2 regions of the Pseudomonas salicis genome follow, and region 2 is predicted to be linked to the other one. Evidence: riboswitches for the same ligand, from Rfam matches in the RefSeq annotation. Region 2 holds a riboswitch; the other holds the start of a gene.
The links. A riboswitch is a leader RNA that binds a small molecule or an ion and turns the genes downstream of it on or off. The one in region 2 is predicted to bind cobalamin.
Positions count from the first base shown of each region.

Region 1 (7,161 bases), 210 kb from region 2:
AGCGCCAGGCCGACGGCTGTTGACGCTGCGGTGCTGACCCACCAGGTCTGGCGCAGGGTCAGGTCGGCGGCGGCGGTGCCCGGTAATTCAGGCGGCAGACCGAGGGTCGGCGCGAGGACAAACACCGCGAAACCGGCCAGGCCCCACAGCGCGCCTTCGCGAACGCTGTTTGGCGTGCGCAGTGTGTACAGCGCCGCGAGCATCAGCGCGAAACCGACCGCGACCACCAGGTTGCCGCCGGTCGTCGACAGCACGCGCTGCCAGCCGTCTTCCGGTTCCCAGGCTTCTTCATCATGAACGTGAGCCGCCATGGCGCCGTCGCCATGCGCGTGCTCATGCACTTCTGCAGCGGCGGGGGCGTGTTCGTAGGTTTCCGCTTCGAGGATCAGCGGCGCGACCCAGAAGCTTTGCAGCAAGGTCAGCAGCAGGGCGGCGAGCAGTCCGGTGAAACCGGCCGTTTGAGCGATTCGCTTGAACATGGCGGCAGGTCTCAGTGGCAAGGGAAGGCGGAACTGTGACGGGTGTCGTGGGCGGCGTTGTGCACGGCGGCGATGTGCGAGAACCCGGCGAAGTAGACCAGGGACGCGCCAAGGATCATCGCGCTGATGGCGGCAGTGAGGCGTTGGCTTTGGGTGCTGGCAGTGCTTGCGGATTGGGATGTGGTGCTGATCGACATGGCGCTTCCCTCTGAGGTCTCAGCGAAGGGAAGGCGCAAAGCAAACCACTGACCGACGTCAGTAGCCAACTCAACAGCGCCCGCCCACCGCGGGTTTGTTATGTGAATGTGTCGGGCCGGTCTCCGGGCTTGCGAGGGGCAGTGGACCTGCCGTCAAGAATCACCTTCCCGTGCCGCAATGGCACAGTGGATCTGATTCTTCGCTCGCTTACCGTTGCGGGGGCAGCGCCGGACTTGCACAGACAAGAGGTCTGCACGCACCGGTTTCCCGTTTCACCCTGTGAAGGGCACCCGTAACAAGGCGTGTAGGAGACCACGGAGCCGGTTGGCAGTCAATCGCAGCGCCGTTTCCTCGTTGACCTTCCCCCGGCCACTGCGTAGCCTTGCGCACTTGAGGTTCGCTGCTCTGCTTGAGTCGGACGCGGCGCTAAGAAGGGAATGTGGTGCAAGCCACAGCTGCCCCCGCAACTGTAAACGGTCATGTTCATTGCACAGCCACTGCGCGAGCGGGAAGGCGCGATGAATGCGTCTGATCTGGCAACACTGCCAGCCATTCGCCGCCGTGAGCCAGGAGACCTGCCTCGAACACGGGCCTGTTTTTCAGACAGCCCGACGCATTCTCAACACAACCGGGCGGGGTGATCCGGTGGCGAATCGAACGGCGGGCCTGTCTTCTGCGAGGGCAACGCGGTTCTCGTCCTGTTTGCCCGCCGCTGCGCCTGAGGGCAACCATGAAAACACTGGCCAAACTTCCCGTCACCATCGTCACCGGCTTTCTCGGCTCGGGCAAAACCACGCTGCTGCGCCACATGCTCGACAACGCTGAAGGCCGTCGCATTGCGGTGATCGTCAACGAATTCGGCGAGCTGGGCATCGACGGTGAAATCCTCAAGCAATGCACCATCGGTTGCACCGAGGAAGAAGCCAACGGCCGCGTCTACGAACTGGCCAACGGCTGCCTGTGCTGCACCGTTCAGGAAGAATTCTTCCCGGTGATGCAGGAACTGGTTGCTCGTCGCGGCGATCTGGACCACATCCTCATCGAAACCTCGGGCCTGGCGCTGCCAAAGCCGCTGGTCCAGGCTTTCCAGTGGCCGGAAATCCGCAACGCCTGCACCGTTGACGCCGTGATCACCGTGGTCGACAGCCCGGCCGTCATCGCCGGCACCTTCGCCGCCTTCCCGGATCAGGTCGACGCCCAGCGCAAACTCGACCCGAACCTGGACCACGAATCGCCGCTGCACGAACTGTTCGCCGACCAACTGGCCAGCGCTGACCTTGTCATCCTCAATAAGGCCGACATGCTCGACGCTGCTGCCTTGGCCGCCGTGCGCGCTGAAGTCGCCGAAGAACTGCCGCCTGCGGTGAAAGTCATCGAAGCCAGTAACGGCCAGCTGCCGATCAGCGTGCTGTTGGGCTTGGGTGCCGAATCCGAGCTGCACATCGATGGCCGCAAGACCCACCATGATCATCACGACGGCGATGACCACGACGACCACGATCACGACGCTTTCGATTCTATTTCCATCTCGCTGCCCCAGGCCGACGAAGCGCTGTTGCTCGACGCGCTGACCCAGGCCGTCGTGCAGCACGGCATCCTGCGCGTCAAAGGCTTCGCGGCGATTCCGGGCAAGCCGATGCGCCTGCTGGTGCAAGGCGTCGGCACACGTTTCGACAAACACTTCGACCGCGCGTGGAAAGCCGATGAAGCGCGCGTCAGCCACTTCGTGCTGATCGGTCAGGAACTGGACGCTGCCGTGCTGGAAGCCCAGCTGCGCGCCGCGCTTGAGATCAAAGGCTAACCATGCACCTGCTGCGCACCCAGCCCGGCGGCTTCGTCCCCGACGACAGCATCGCTGACCTCGGCCAGACCCCCGCCGATCTGGTGATCCTGTGCAGCGGTGACTCCCATCTGGCGTTGCTCGCGGAAACCGCGCAGCAACTGCCGGACGATTACCCCAGCCTGCGCCTGGCCAACCCCATGCAGGTGCAAAACCACGCCTCGGTCGACCTGTACGTCGAAGAGGTGTTGCAGCACGCCAAGGTCATCCTCATCTCGCTGCACGGCGGCATCGGCTACTGGCGCTACGGTGTCGAGCGGCTGGTGGAGCTGGCCTCTCGAAAGCACGGCGGGGTGAAGCTGATTCTGGTGCCTGGCGACGATCGCCCGGACCCGGAGCTCAGCGACCTCAGCACCGAACCTGCCGAGGACCGCGACCGGCTTTGGCACTACCTGCGCCAGGGCGGAAAACACAACGCGTTACAGCTGTTCAATTGCCTGGCCAATCGCTGGCTGGATCGCGATTACGTCTGGGACGAGCCGCAGACGCTGCCCCGGGTGGCCATCTATCACCCGCGCAAGGCCAGCGCCGACCTCGCTGACTGGCAAGCCGACTGGCACGTCGATCAACCGGTGGCGGCGGTGCTGTTCTATCGCTCGCACTTGCAGGCGGCCAACACCGGGTTCATCGATGTGTTCTGTGAGCGGCTGTTGGCCCAGGGCCTTAACCCGTTGCCCATTGCGGTGGCCAGCCTGAAGGAACCGGCGTGCCTCAGCGCCGTGCAGGACTGGCTCGACGAGACCGAGTGCGAAGTCATCCTCAACACCACCGGTTTCGCCCAATCCAGCCCGGAAGCCCCGCACCTGCGACCGTTTCGCCGCAACATTCCGGTGATTCAGGCGATCTGCGCCCAGGACAACGAACCCGCATGGCAAGCCAGCGAACAGGGCCTCGGCGCTCGGGATCTGGCCATGCACATCGCGCTGCCAGAACTGGACGGGCGCATCATCAGTCGGCCCATCAGCTTCAAGGACCTGGCCTGGCACAGCGAGCGCAGTCAGTCCGATGTGGTCTGCTACCGCGCCCAACCCGAACGCATGGATTTTGTCGCCGAACTGGCGCGACGCTGGGTGTTGCTGGCGCGCACGGCCAACGCCGACAAGCGTGTGGCGCTCATTCTGGCCAACTACCCGACCCGCGACGGGCGCATCGGTAATGGCGTCGGCCTGGACACCCCGGCAGCAGCGCTGAACATCCTAAAGGCCCTGCAAGACGAGGGCTATCCCGTCGAAGGCTTGCCGGCATCGGGCACCGCGCTGATTCATGCCTTGCTGGGCGGTGTCACCAACGACCCGGACAGTCTCGATCAGCGCCCTTGCCACCAGAGCATGGCAATGGACGACTACCTGGCCGCCTTTGATGCGCTACCTGAGGCCAATCGCGACGCCGTGATCGAGCGCTGGGGTTCACCGCAGAGCGACCCGATGTGTCGCAACGGCCGAATGATGATCGCCGGGCTGCGTTTCGGCCTGACCTTTGTCGGCATTCAGCCGGCTCGGGGCTACAACGTCGATCACAGCGCGGTTTATCACGATCCGGACCTCGTTCCGCCCCACGGCTACCTGGCCTTCTATTTCTGGCTGCGCAAGGCGTATGGCGCACACGCGGTCATTCACGTCGGCAAGCACGGCAATCTCGAATGGCTGCCGGGCAAGGGCGTCGGCCTGTCCGAACAGTGCTGGCCGGACGCGATCCTCGGGCCGATGCCGAACATTTATCCGTTCATCGTCAACGACCCGGGTGAGGGGGCCCAAGCCAAGCGTCGCACGCAGGCCGTCATCATCGACCACCTGATGCCGCCCCTGACCCGCGCCGAAACCTACGGCCCATTACGCAATCTGGAATTGCTCGCGGACGAGTATTACGAAGCGCAAATGCTCGATCCGCGCCGCGCCCGTGAGCTGCAAAAGGATATTCTCAGGCTGGTGCGCGAAACCCACATCGACCGGGAACTGGCGCTGAGCGAAGACCTCGACAGCGATGCCGATGCCGCGATCTGGTTGCCCCGGCTGGACACGTACCTGTGTGATCTGAAGGAATCGCAGATCCGCGACGGGCTGCACGTGTTTGGCGAATCCCCGAGCGGGCGACTGCGTATTGATACCTTGGTGGCGATCCTGCGGGTGCCCCGTGGCGATGGCCGGGGGGCGAATGCCAGTCTACTGCGGACCTTGAGCAACGCGCTGGCGCTGGGTTTTGACCCGTTGGACTGCGAGTTGGGTGCGCCGTGGGCGGGGCCGACACCTCAGGTTTTACATGAAGTCAGTGATGATCCGTGGCGCACGGTAGGGGATACACGGGAGCGGCTGGAGCTGTATGCAGCGTGTTTGATTGAGCAGATCACGAGCGGTATTCAAGAAGTTTATTCTTTTAAAAACAACGAATTAACCGAAGTTGTTAATGCAATTGCACAGGTCGTAATACCGCGTCTCGACAGCTGTGGGCCTGCTGAACTTCAAGGCTTGCTGGATGCGCTGAGTGGCCGTTTTGTCCCGGCAGGCCCCAGTGGCGCGCCGAGTCGCGGGCGGCTGGACGTGCTGCCGACAGGGCGTAATTTCTTCTCGGTGGACGTGCGCAACCTGCCGACCATGACCGCGTGGCGCATCGGCTTTCAATCAGCAAATCTCTTGCTGGAAAGGCACTTACAAGACAATGGTGACTATTTACGTCAGCTGGGCTTGTCGGTCTGGGGCACGGCGACCATGCGCACCGGAGGCGACGACATTGCCCAGGCCATGGCGCTGATGGGCGTGCGTCCGGTGTGGGCGGCGGGGAGTCAGCGGGTTGACGATTTCGAGATTTTGCCCCTGAGTTTGCTGGACCGGCCACGGGTGGATGTCACGCTGAGGGTGTCGGGATTCTTCCGCGATGCTTTCGCCAATCTCATTCGCTTGTTTGATGCCGCCGTGCAAGCCGTCGCCGCGCTGGATGAGCCCGACGACATGAATCCGCTTGCCGCCCGCGTTCGTCAGGAGCGCGAGCAACTGGAGCGCGAAGGCTTGAGCGTCGAACAGGCGGCGAAACAGGCTGGCTGGCGCATCTTTGGTGCCAAGCCGGGGGCCTATGGCGCGGGTGTACAGAACGCCATTGACGGCCGCCTGTGGCAAACGCGGCAAGACTTGGCTGAGGTGTACCTGAACTGGGGCGGCTATGCCTATGGCGCCGCCGATGAAGGAACCCCCGCGCGCAACGACTTCGCCAAACGCCTGAGCCAGGTCCAAGCCGTGGTGCAGAATCAGGACAACCGCGAGCACGACCTGCTCGACTCCAACGACTATTACCAGTTTCAGGGCGGCATGCTGGCAGCGGTGGAAAGCCTCAGCGGCGACAAGGTGGCGAGCTACCACGGCGACCACAGCCAGCCAGACCTGCCGAAAATCCGTACCTTGAAAGAAGAGCTGAACCGGGTGGTGCGTTCGCGGGCGGCGAATCCGAAATGGATCGAAGGCGTCAAACGGCACGGCTATAAAGGCGCGTTCGAAATGGCGGCGACCGTGGATTTCCTGTTCGCGTTCGATGCGACGACCGAGCTGATCGACGATCACCAATACGCGCTGCTGGCCGACGCCTACCTGCTCGACGCCTCGACGCGGGACTTCATCCAGCAGCACAACCCCGATGCCCTGCGGGACATGACCGAGCGGATGCTGGAAGCTCAGCAGCGCGGGTTGTGGCAGGAACCGGGCGAGTACCGCGCGGCGCTGGAAAACCTGTTGTTGGATATTGAAGAGACATGATGTTTTCGTCTGTGCGCCGCAGCGGTCGGGGCAGGGCGCGGACAGAAACTGTGGGAGCGAATTCATTCGCGAGGCGTCGGTGTATTCGCCACATGTGTGTCGGTCGATCGACCGCATCGCGAATGAATTCCCACAGGGTATTTCTAGCGCACCGACTATTTGTAATCAGACCAGAGCCCAACCATGACCGACACCCCTCATTTCCCCCTGGCCGCCGTCGTGGGCGCCGACGCGCTGAAACTGGCGCTGTGCCTGACCGCCATCGACCCGAAAATCGGCGGGGTGTTGATCGAGGGGCCGCGGGGTATGGCCAAGTCCACCCTGGCCCGTGGGCTCGCTGACCTGTTGGCCAGCGGTCAGTTCGTCACGCTGCCGTTGGGTGCGACCGAGGAGCGGCTGGTGGGCACGCTGGACCTGGACGCGGCGCTGGGGGAAGGGCGGGCGCGGTTTTCGCCGGGGGTCTTGGCCAAGGCTGATGGCGGCGTGCTCTATGTCGATGAAGTCAACCTGTTGCCGGATCATCTGGTCGACCTGCTGCTGGACGTGGCGGCCAGCGGAATTAATCAGGTCGAGCGCGACGGTATTTCCCATCGTCACCCGGCGCGCTTCGTGCTGATCGGCACCATGAACCCGGAAGAAGGTGAATTGCGTCCACAGCTGCTCGACCGCTTCGGCCTGAACGTCGCGTTGAGCGGCCAGACCTTGCCCGAGCAGCGTGGCCAGATCATTCGCCGTCGGCTGGACTTCGACGCGGACTCTGAAGCGTTTTGTCAGCAATGGGCAACCCAACAGCAACAGCTCAAAGACCGTTGCGAAAACGCCCGAGGCCTGTTGTCGGGCATCGAACTGGACGACGTCAGCCTCGCTGCTATCACCGAGCGCTGTTTCGCGGCGGGGGTCGATGGGC
Region 1 covers NZ_JBSKHU010000001.1:384,612-391,772, forward strand. Annotated here, with positions in the region: gene ACWKWE_RS01790 (CbtA family protein) at 1-479, opposite strand, end outside; gene ACWKWE_RS01795 (CbtB domain-containing protein) at 491-676, opposite strand; cobalamin riboswitch at 774-986, opposite strand; cobalamin riboswitch at 1,054-1,274, shown strand; gene cobW (cobalamin biosynthesis protein CobW) at 1,408-2,478, shown strand; gene cobN (cobaltochelatase subunit CobN) at 2,481-6,254, shown strand; gene ACWKWE_RS01810 (magnesium chelatase ATPase subunit I) at 6,438-7,161, shown strand, end outside.
Region 1: linked by a shared signal. The riboswitch ahead of cobW (cobalamin biosynthesis protein CobW) and the one ahead of ACWKWE_RS02790 (ABC transporter substrate-binding protein) in region 2 are both predicted to bind cobalamin.

Region 2 (7,161 bases):
CCACGCTGTTCAGCCGCCCTGTGGCGGGCCGGATCTGCGACACCATCGGTACCAAGCGGGCCATCGTGTACGGGCTGGCAGGCATCGCGATCAGTGGCGTGCTGACCGTTTTGGCGGTCCTGCTTGAACCGTTCGCGGGCATCAGCCTGTCCATTCTGGTGATTGCTCGGGTGATCCTCGGCGGGTCGCAAGGTCTGGTGGGCGTGGGCACCATCAGTTGGTGCATCGGCCAGGTCGGTGCGGAACACACGGCACGTTCGATTTCCTGGAACGGCATCGCGTCCTACGGCGCCATCGCCATCGGCGCGCCACTGGGCGTGGTGATGGTCAACACGCTGGGGTTCGTCAGCCTCGGCCTGGTGTTGACCGTGCTGGCCGCAGGCGCGCTGCTGCTGATTCGCAACAAACCGCCGGTGCCTGTGGTGCGCGGCGAGCGCATGGCGTTCTGGTCGGTGTTCGGCCGCGTCGCACCTTATGGCCTGGGCCTCACCCTGTCCTCCATCGGCTACGGCACCCTCACCACCTTCATCACGCTGTATTACGTCAGCCGGGGCTGGGAAGGCGCGGCGTGGTGCCTGACGGTGTTCGGTGTCTGCTTCATCGTGGCGCGGCTGTTTTTCATCAACGCCATCACCCGCTTCGGCGGCTACCGTTCGGCCATCGTGTGCATGTCGGTCGAGACCGTCGGACTGGTGCTGTTGTGGCTGTCGCCCAACACCACTGTGGCGTTGATCGGCGCGGGGTTCGCGGGGTTTGGTTTGTCGCTGGTCTATCCGGCCATCGGCGTCGAAGCCATCAAACAGGTGCCCAACAGCAGCCGAGGCGCGGGGCTGGGGGCCTATGCGGTGTTCTTCGATCTGGCACTGGCCATCGCCGGGCCGCTGATGGGCGCGATTGCCCTCGGCATGGGCTACGACTGGATCTTTTTCTTCGCGGCGGTGCTGTCGATTCTGGCGTTGGGCCTGACCGTGCTGCTGTCGCGACGCCCCGCCGTAGACACGCGGCTCTAGCACGACACCGGCCAAACGGCATCGCAAAACGCTGAACTGCCCGGACCCGAGCCGGTCGGAACTAGCACATCCCTCGCAAAAGGAGCGTGCGTGTGACTTCCGATCCTGCTGGTGTCCACCTTCCCCCCTCGGACATGTCGGGCGTACGGGACGTTCATCGTTTACGCGTACTGACGGTCAACACTCACAAGGGCTTCACGGCCCTGAACCGACGTTTCATCCTGCCGGAGCTGCGCGAAGCGGTGCGCAGCACGGGGGCCGATCTGGTGTTTTTGCAGGAAGTGCTCGGCGGCCATGATCGCCACGCCGCCCGCTATCACGACTGGCCGACCCTCTCCCAATACGAATTTCTCGCCGACAGCATGTGGAGCGACTTTGCCTACGGCCGCAATGCGGTTTACCCGGAAGGCCACCACGGCAACGCGATTCTGTCCAAATACCCGATCCTGCATTACCGCAATCTCGACGTGTCGATCACCGGCCCGGAGCGACGGGGCCTGCTGCATTGCGTGTTGCAGGTGCCGGGACACGACGAGGTGCACGCTATCTGCGTGCATTTGAGCCTGCTGGAAAGCCACCGCCAGTTGCAGCTGGATTTGCTGTGCGCGCTGCTGGACTCACTGCCCGAACACGCGCCGGTGGTGATTGCCGGGGATTTCAACGATTGGCAGTTGCAGGGCAACAAACGCCTGGCGCGCTGCACGTACTTGCACGAGGCCTTCGAGCAAAGCCACGGGCGATTGGCTAAGACCTACCCTGCCCGCTTCCCACTGCTGCGGCTGGACCGGGTTTACCTGCGCAACGCCACCAGTCACAACCCGAAAATCCTCGGGACGCGGCCGTGGACGCACCTGTCGGATCACCTGCCGCTGGCGGTCGAAGTGCACATGTAAACGCCCGTATTCAAGGCGCTGGCATCGTTTCGCCACTCCCGCCGTTTGTCCGGTAATGCCGTGATTGTTTAAACCAACTGCCGCTTGATTCATCCCATTTAATGCGAGCCACATGACTCGCCCTTCTCATAACAAGAGGTACGCAATCATGGCTAACACCGGAAAATCGAACCCTGGCAACTTCTCGAACGATCGCCAAAAAGCCTCCGACGCAGGCAAAAAAGGCGGCCAGGCTTCAGGTGGCAGCAACATGGCCAACGACCGGCAGAAAGCAACCGACGAAAAACGTCCGGACGCCAGCAAAAAAGGCGGAATGCCACAAGGCGGCGCAGGCCGTAAATCCTGATCAACGTCTGATCAGCGGAACGAGCGAGGGTGAGAGCCCTCGCTTTTTTTATGCCCGTGGGTTGGATCGGTCACGCGTCCGGGTCGATCAGCGGCACCGTGGCGTCCCGGTCGAACTGCGAACCCGGGTCTTCATTACCGGGGTCGTTATCGACGTCTACTTCAACCTCTTCTTCGTCCAGCGGAACAGCGCCACGGGGCACGGCGTCCGGGGTTTTGTGCGAATGAGTGTGCATGGCAGGTTCCTCGTGTCAGGCGGGTTCTTTGGCGACCCGGTGTGTGGATGAGTTGAGCTTAGCTGGCGCTGACCGTCCAGTGCGTGGCGCCTTCGGGAAACTGCAGCTGTTCGACCCGATGGGCGATGCCACAGGCCAGTGAATCTTCGGCCCGAATCACCTTTTCCTCCGATGACAGGCAGCGGCCAATGTCCAGCGGGGTCATCGCCCCGTCGGTTTCACTCAAATAGATGTTCACGTACCGCTGCAAGTCGTTGTCCAGGCTGCGCAGGTATTCGCGGATGCGTGAGTGATCCACCGAACTCTGGTTGAAGTACCAGCTCATCGGGTGGATGAGAAACCGGGAGTGAGGACAGACGATGCGCTCCTCGGCGGCGAGGTAGATGACGATGCCCATGGATTCGATGTTGCCGCTGTTCAGTGCGCGGATCGGCACCTTCAGTGACTTGAGAAAGTTGTAGATCGTGAAGCCCAGGGCCGTGCTGCCGCCTGCGGTGGAGAGGTTCAGCAGCAGGCCGGTCGCGCCCTTGTCGAGGGCTTCCAGACAGCGGTCGCGGAAATGCTCGGTGGTGGTCTGATCGACCCCACAATGGAAATGGACGATGTGTTCGCTCATCGACGGCCCTCCCTTTCCGGTTATCGACGCGGTGTAATGGGTTGGAAGGCGCGCAGACCGCAAAAGTTGCATGGTGCCGCGACGCCGCCTCTGCAGCAGCCCGGCTGGGTCATTCACAATAGCGTGCCGAGTTGAGAAACCTGTGGGAGCGAATTCATTCGCGAAAGGGTTTGGCAGACGACACACCTGCGTCGGATGTACTGCCTTCGCGAATGAATTCGCTCCCACAGGGAAAATCTGCGGCGTGGTGTGACACGTGTGCCCACCCTCCACACGAACCATAGAACTCCTGCCGCACGGCATGATCTGTACAACACGCCGGGCATTTTTTCCCGGCACTCCATGACCCCGGACAGGACACTTTCATGAGTCTGCACGACAAGATCATTGGCCGCCTCGGCTTTGGCGCAGCGCCTCTGGGCAATATGTTCCGCGACATCAGCGAGGAAGAAGCCGCCGCCACGGTGCAATCGGCGTGGGATCAGGGCATCCGCTATTTCGACACGGCGCCGCTCTACGGCTCGGGCCTGTCCGAGCAACGGCTGGGCAAGGCGCTGGCCCATGTGCCGCGCGACGAATACACCCTCAGCACCAAAGTGGGCCGGTTGATTTCCGACGAACTGGACAGCGAAACCCGCAGCGGCCCGTTCAGCGACGGTTTGAAAAACAAAATCCTCACCGATTATTCCGGCGACGCCACGCTGCGTTCCATCGAGGCCAGCCTCAAGCGCTTGGACACTGATCGCCTGGACATCGTGTTCGTGCACGACATCGCGCAAGATGCCCACGGCGACGAGTGGATCGAGCATTTCAACATCGCCCGCACAGGCGCTTTCCGCACCCTCACCCGCCTGCGCGAAGAAGGCGTGATCAAGGCGTGGGGCCTGGGCGTGAACCGCGTCGAGCCGTGCGAGCTGACGCTGGACCTGAGTGAAGCACAACCGGACGGTTTTCTGCTGGCTGGCCGCTATTCGCTGCTGGACCACGACCAGCCGCTGCAACGCCTGTTCGCCAAGGCCCGTGAGCACAACGCCGAGTTCGTCGTGGGCGGGCCCTACAGCTCGGGCGTGTTGGTGGGCGGCAAGCATTTCGAGTACCAGGAAGCGCCGCAAGCGATGCTCGACAAGGTCGCGCACATTCAGGAAATCGCCCGCCAGTACCAGGTCGAGATCAAATCGGCGGCGCTGCAATTCGTACTGGCCAACCCGCTGGTGGCGGCGGTGATTCCTGGCGCGAGCCGGCCCTCGCGAATCATTGAAGACGTTGCGGCGCTGAATGCCCAGGTGCCGGACGGCTTCTGGCAAGCGATGCGTGATCAAGGCTTCATTGCGCCGCAGGCTCCGGTGCCGATGAAGGATTGAAGATCCACCCGAGACGTCGGCGAACGGTTCGACGTCTCACCCGCCGAATTCCAAGGTGGCGCGGTTTTCGCTTCAGCGGTAGGCATGTATCCCATGATCACCGCTTGAGACCCGCCCCCATGCGCATTTTGATCGTCAACGTGAACACCACTCAATCCATGACCGACACCATTGCCGAGCAGGCGCGCAGTGTTGCGTCACCCGGCACGGAAATCATCGGCCTGACGCCACGTTTTGGTGCGGAATCGGTGGAAGGCAATTTCGAGAGTTACCTGGCGGCAATTGCCGTGATGGACCGCGTGCTGTCCTACGATCAGCCCTACGACGCGGTGATTCAGGCCGGGTATGGCGAGCACGGGCGCGAAGGCTTGCAGGAATTGCTGGACGTGCCGGTGGTGGACATCACCGAAGCGGCGGCGAGTCTAGCGATGTTGCTGGGACACACCTATTCGGTGGTGACCACGTTGGACCGGACCGTGCCGCTGATCGAAGACCGCCTGAAACTCGCCGGTGTGTTCGAACGCTGCGCGTCGGTGCGAGCCAGTGGCATGAGCGTGCTGGAGCTGGAAGACAGGCCGGACCGCGCATTGGAGGCCATCGCCGGGCAGGCGGTCGACGCGGTGACGCAGGACAAGGCTGAGGTGATCTGCCTGGGTTGCGGCGGCATGGCCGGGCTGGACCAGCTGATTCGTGACCGTGCGGGCGTGCCTGTGGTCGATGGCGTGACGGCCGCCGTGGCGCTGGCGGAGTCGTTGGTGCGGTTGGGGTTGAAGACCTCCAAAGTGCGGACGTATGCGAATCCGAGGCCGAAGAAAGTGATCGGCTGGCCGTTGAAATAACGGACCTGTAGGAGCGTGGCTTGCGAACGCCGAGTGGTCGCCTGTTTCGGGCAAATCGTTTACCATCCCCGCCGCCGGTTTCCACTCGGAATTAATAGGGAATCCACGAGCCGTGCCCTGTGTCATCGGGCGCGCTCAAACGGAACTGTCCCCGCAACTGTAGGCGTCGAGCCGTGCTTCCTGTTTGCCACTGGGTTACCGCCCGGGAAGGCCGAAGCACGGTGATGAAGCGCCAGTCAGGAGACCTGCCGGCAAGCGTCAATCATTCACCGGCGGGGTGTCCGGGAAGGACTCCCGTGCGCGGTGCTTGCCTCTTTTCTTCGGCTGCCGTCAGGGTGTGCTTTCCAGTGCCTGTTTCGTCGATCACAGGCTCACTGGAGAAACCCCGATGTCGCTGCGCCGCTTTGCTCCCTTGTTCACCGGTCTGACGCTGTCGAGCGCAGCGTTCATGTCCCCCTCCGCGTTGGCTGCACCGACCCACTACCCGTTGACCCTCGACAACTGCGGCGTGCCCCTGACCTTTGCCCAGGCGCCTCACAAAGCCGTGACCATCGGCCAGGCCGCCACCGAAATGCTCTATGCGCTGGGCCTGAGCAACCGGGTCATTGGCACTTCCCTGTGGTTCAACGACACCCTGCCTCAATTCAAGGACGCCAACGCGAAGATCGAGCGCCTGGCCGACAACGCGCCGAGCTTCGAATCGGTGATCGGCAAGCACCCGGACTTCGTGCCGGTGCAGTTCGAATGGATGGTCGGTCCGCAAGGTGCGGTCGGCACCCGCCAGCAGTTTCACGACCTGAAGATCCCGACGTATATCCTGCCGTCCGACTGCGAAGGCAAGAACAATCTGGTCGGCGCTGACGGGACTCGGCTTGAAGCGTTCCGCATCGACGCGCTGTACAAAAGCATCGCGCAACAGGCGGAAATCTTCGACGTTCAGGATCGCGGCCAGCAACTGATCGATGGCTACAAGGCCCGTCTGGCTCAGGCCATCGAACACGCCAAGGCCCATGACGCGAGCAGGGTTTCGGCGGTGTTCTGGTTCTCCAGCCCGGACATCAACACCGATCCGTACGTCGCCGGGCGCAAAGGCATTCCGGGCTTCATGCTCGACACACTAGGCATGCGCAACGTCATCGATTCGGACGAAGAATGGCCGACCGTGGGCTGGGAAACCATCGCCAAGGCCAACCCGACGATTCTAGTGATCGCGCGCATGGACCGTCGCCGCTTCCCCGCTGACGATCACGAAAAGAAACTGGCCTTCCTCAAGTCCGACCCGGTGACCCGCAACATGGACGCCGTGAAAAACAACCGCATCGTGATCATGGACGCCAGTGCGATGGAGTCCAGCGTTCGCCTGTTCGACGGCATCGAGCAACTGGCCAAGGCCACTGACGCGCCATGAACATCCTGAACGTCGTCCGCTCGCTGGGCCATGGCCTGTGGGTCAGCGCGTTGCTGATACTGGCGGTGATCGCAGGCGTGGCCATCGGCGAAACGGCCATCAGCGTCCCGGTGATCTTTCAGGTGCTGGCGAACAAGCTGTGGGCGGCCGGTTATGCGGTCGATCCCATCGACGAGGGCATTGTCTGGAATTACCGGCTGACCCGGGCCATCGTCGCGGCGGCCTGTGGCGCGGGCCTGGCGATGTCCGGCGTGGTGCTGCAATCGTTGCTGCGTAACGCGCTGGCGGACCCTTATCTGCTGGGGATTTCCGCCGGGGCTTCGACCGGCGCGGTGTTGGTCGCGATCATCGGGTTGGGCGCCGGGGCGATTTCCTTGTCGATGGGTGCGTTCGCCGGGGCCATTGCCGCGTTTGCCCTGGTCGCGTTGTTGGCACGGTCGTCTCGGGCCTCGG
Region 2 covers NZ_JBSKHU010000001.1:598,948-606,108, reverse strand. Annotated here, with positions in the region: gene ACWKWE_RS02825 (MFS transporter) at 1-1,010, shown strand, start outside; gene ACWKWE_RS02820 (endonuclease/exonuclease/phosphatase family protein) at 1,145-1,903, shown strand; gene ACWKWE_RS02815 (con-10 family general stress protein) at 2,052-2,249, shown strand; gene ACWKWE_RS02810 (hypothetical protein) at 2,320-2,484, opposite strand; gene ACWKWE_RS02805 (ATP-dependent Clp protease proteolytic subunit) at 2,543-3,100, opposite strand; gene ACWKWE_RS02800 (aldo/keto reductase) at 3,466-4,461, shown strand; gene ACWKWE_RS02795 (aspartate/glutamate racemase family protein) at 4,581-5,300, shown strand; cobalamin riboswitch at 5,359-5,567, shown strand; gene ACWKWE_RS02790 (ABC transporter substrate-binding protein) at 5,689-6,708, shown strand; gene ACWKWE_RS02785 (FecCD family ABC transporter permease) at 6,705-7,161, shown strand, end outside.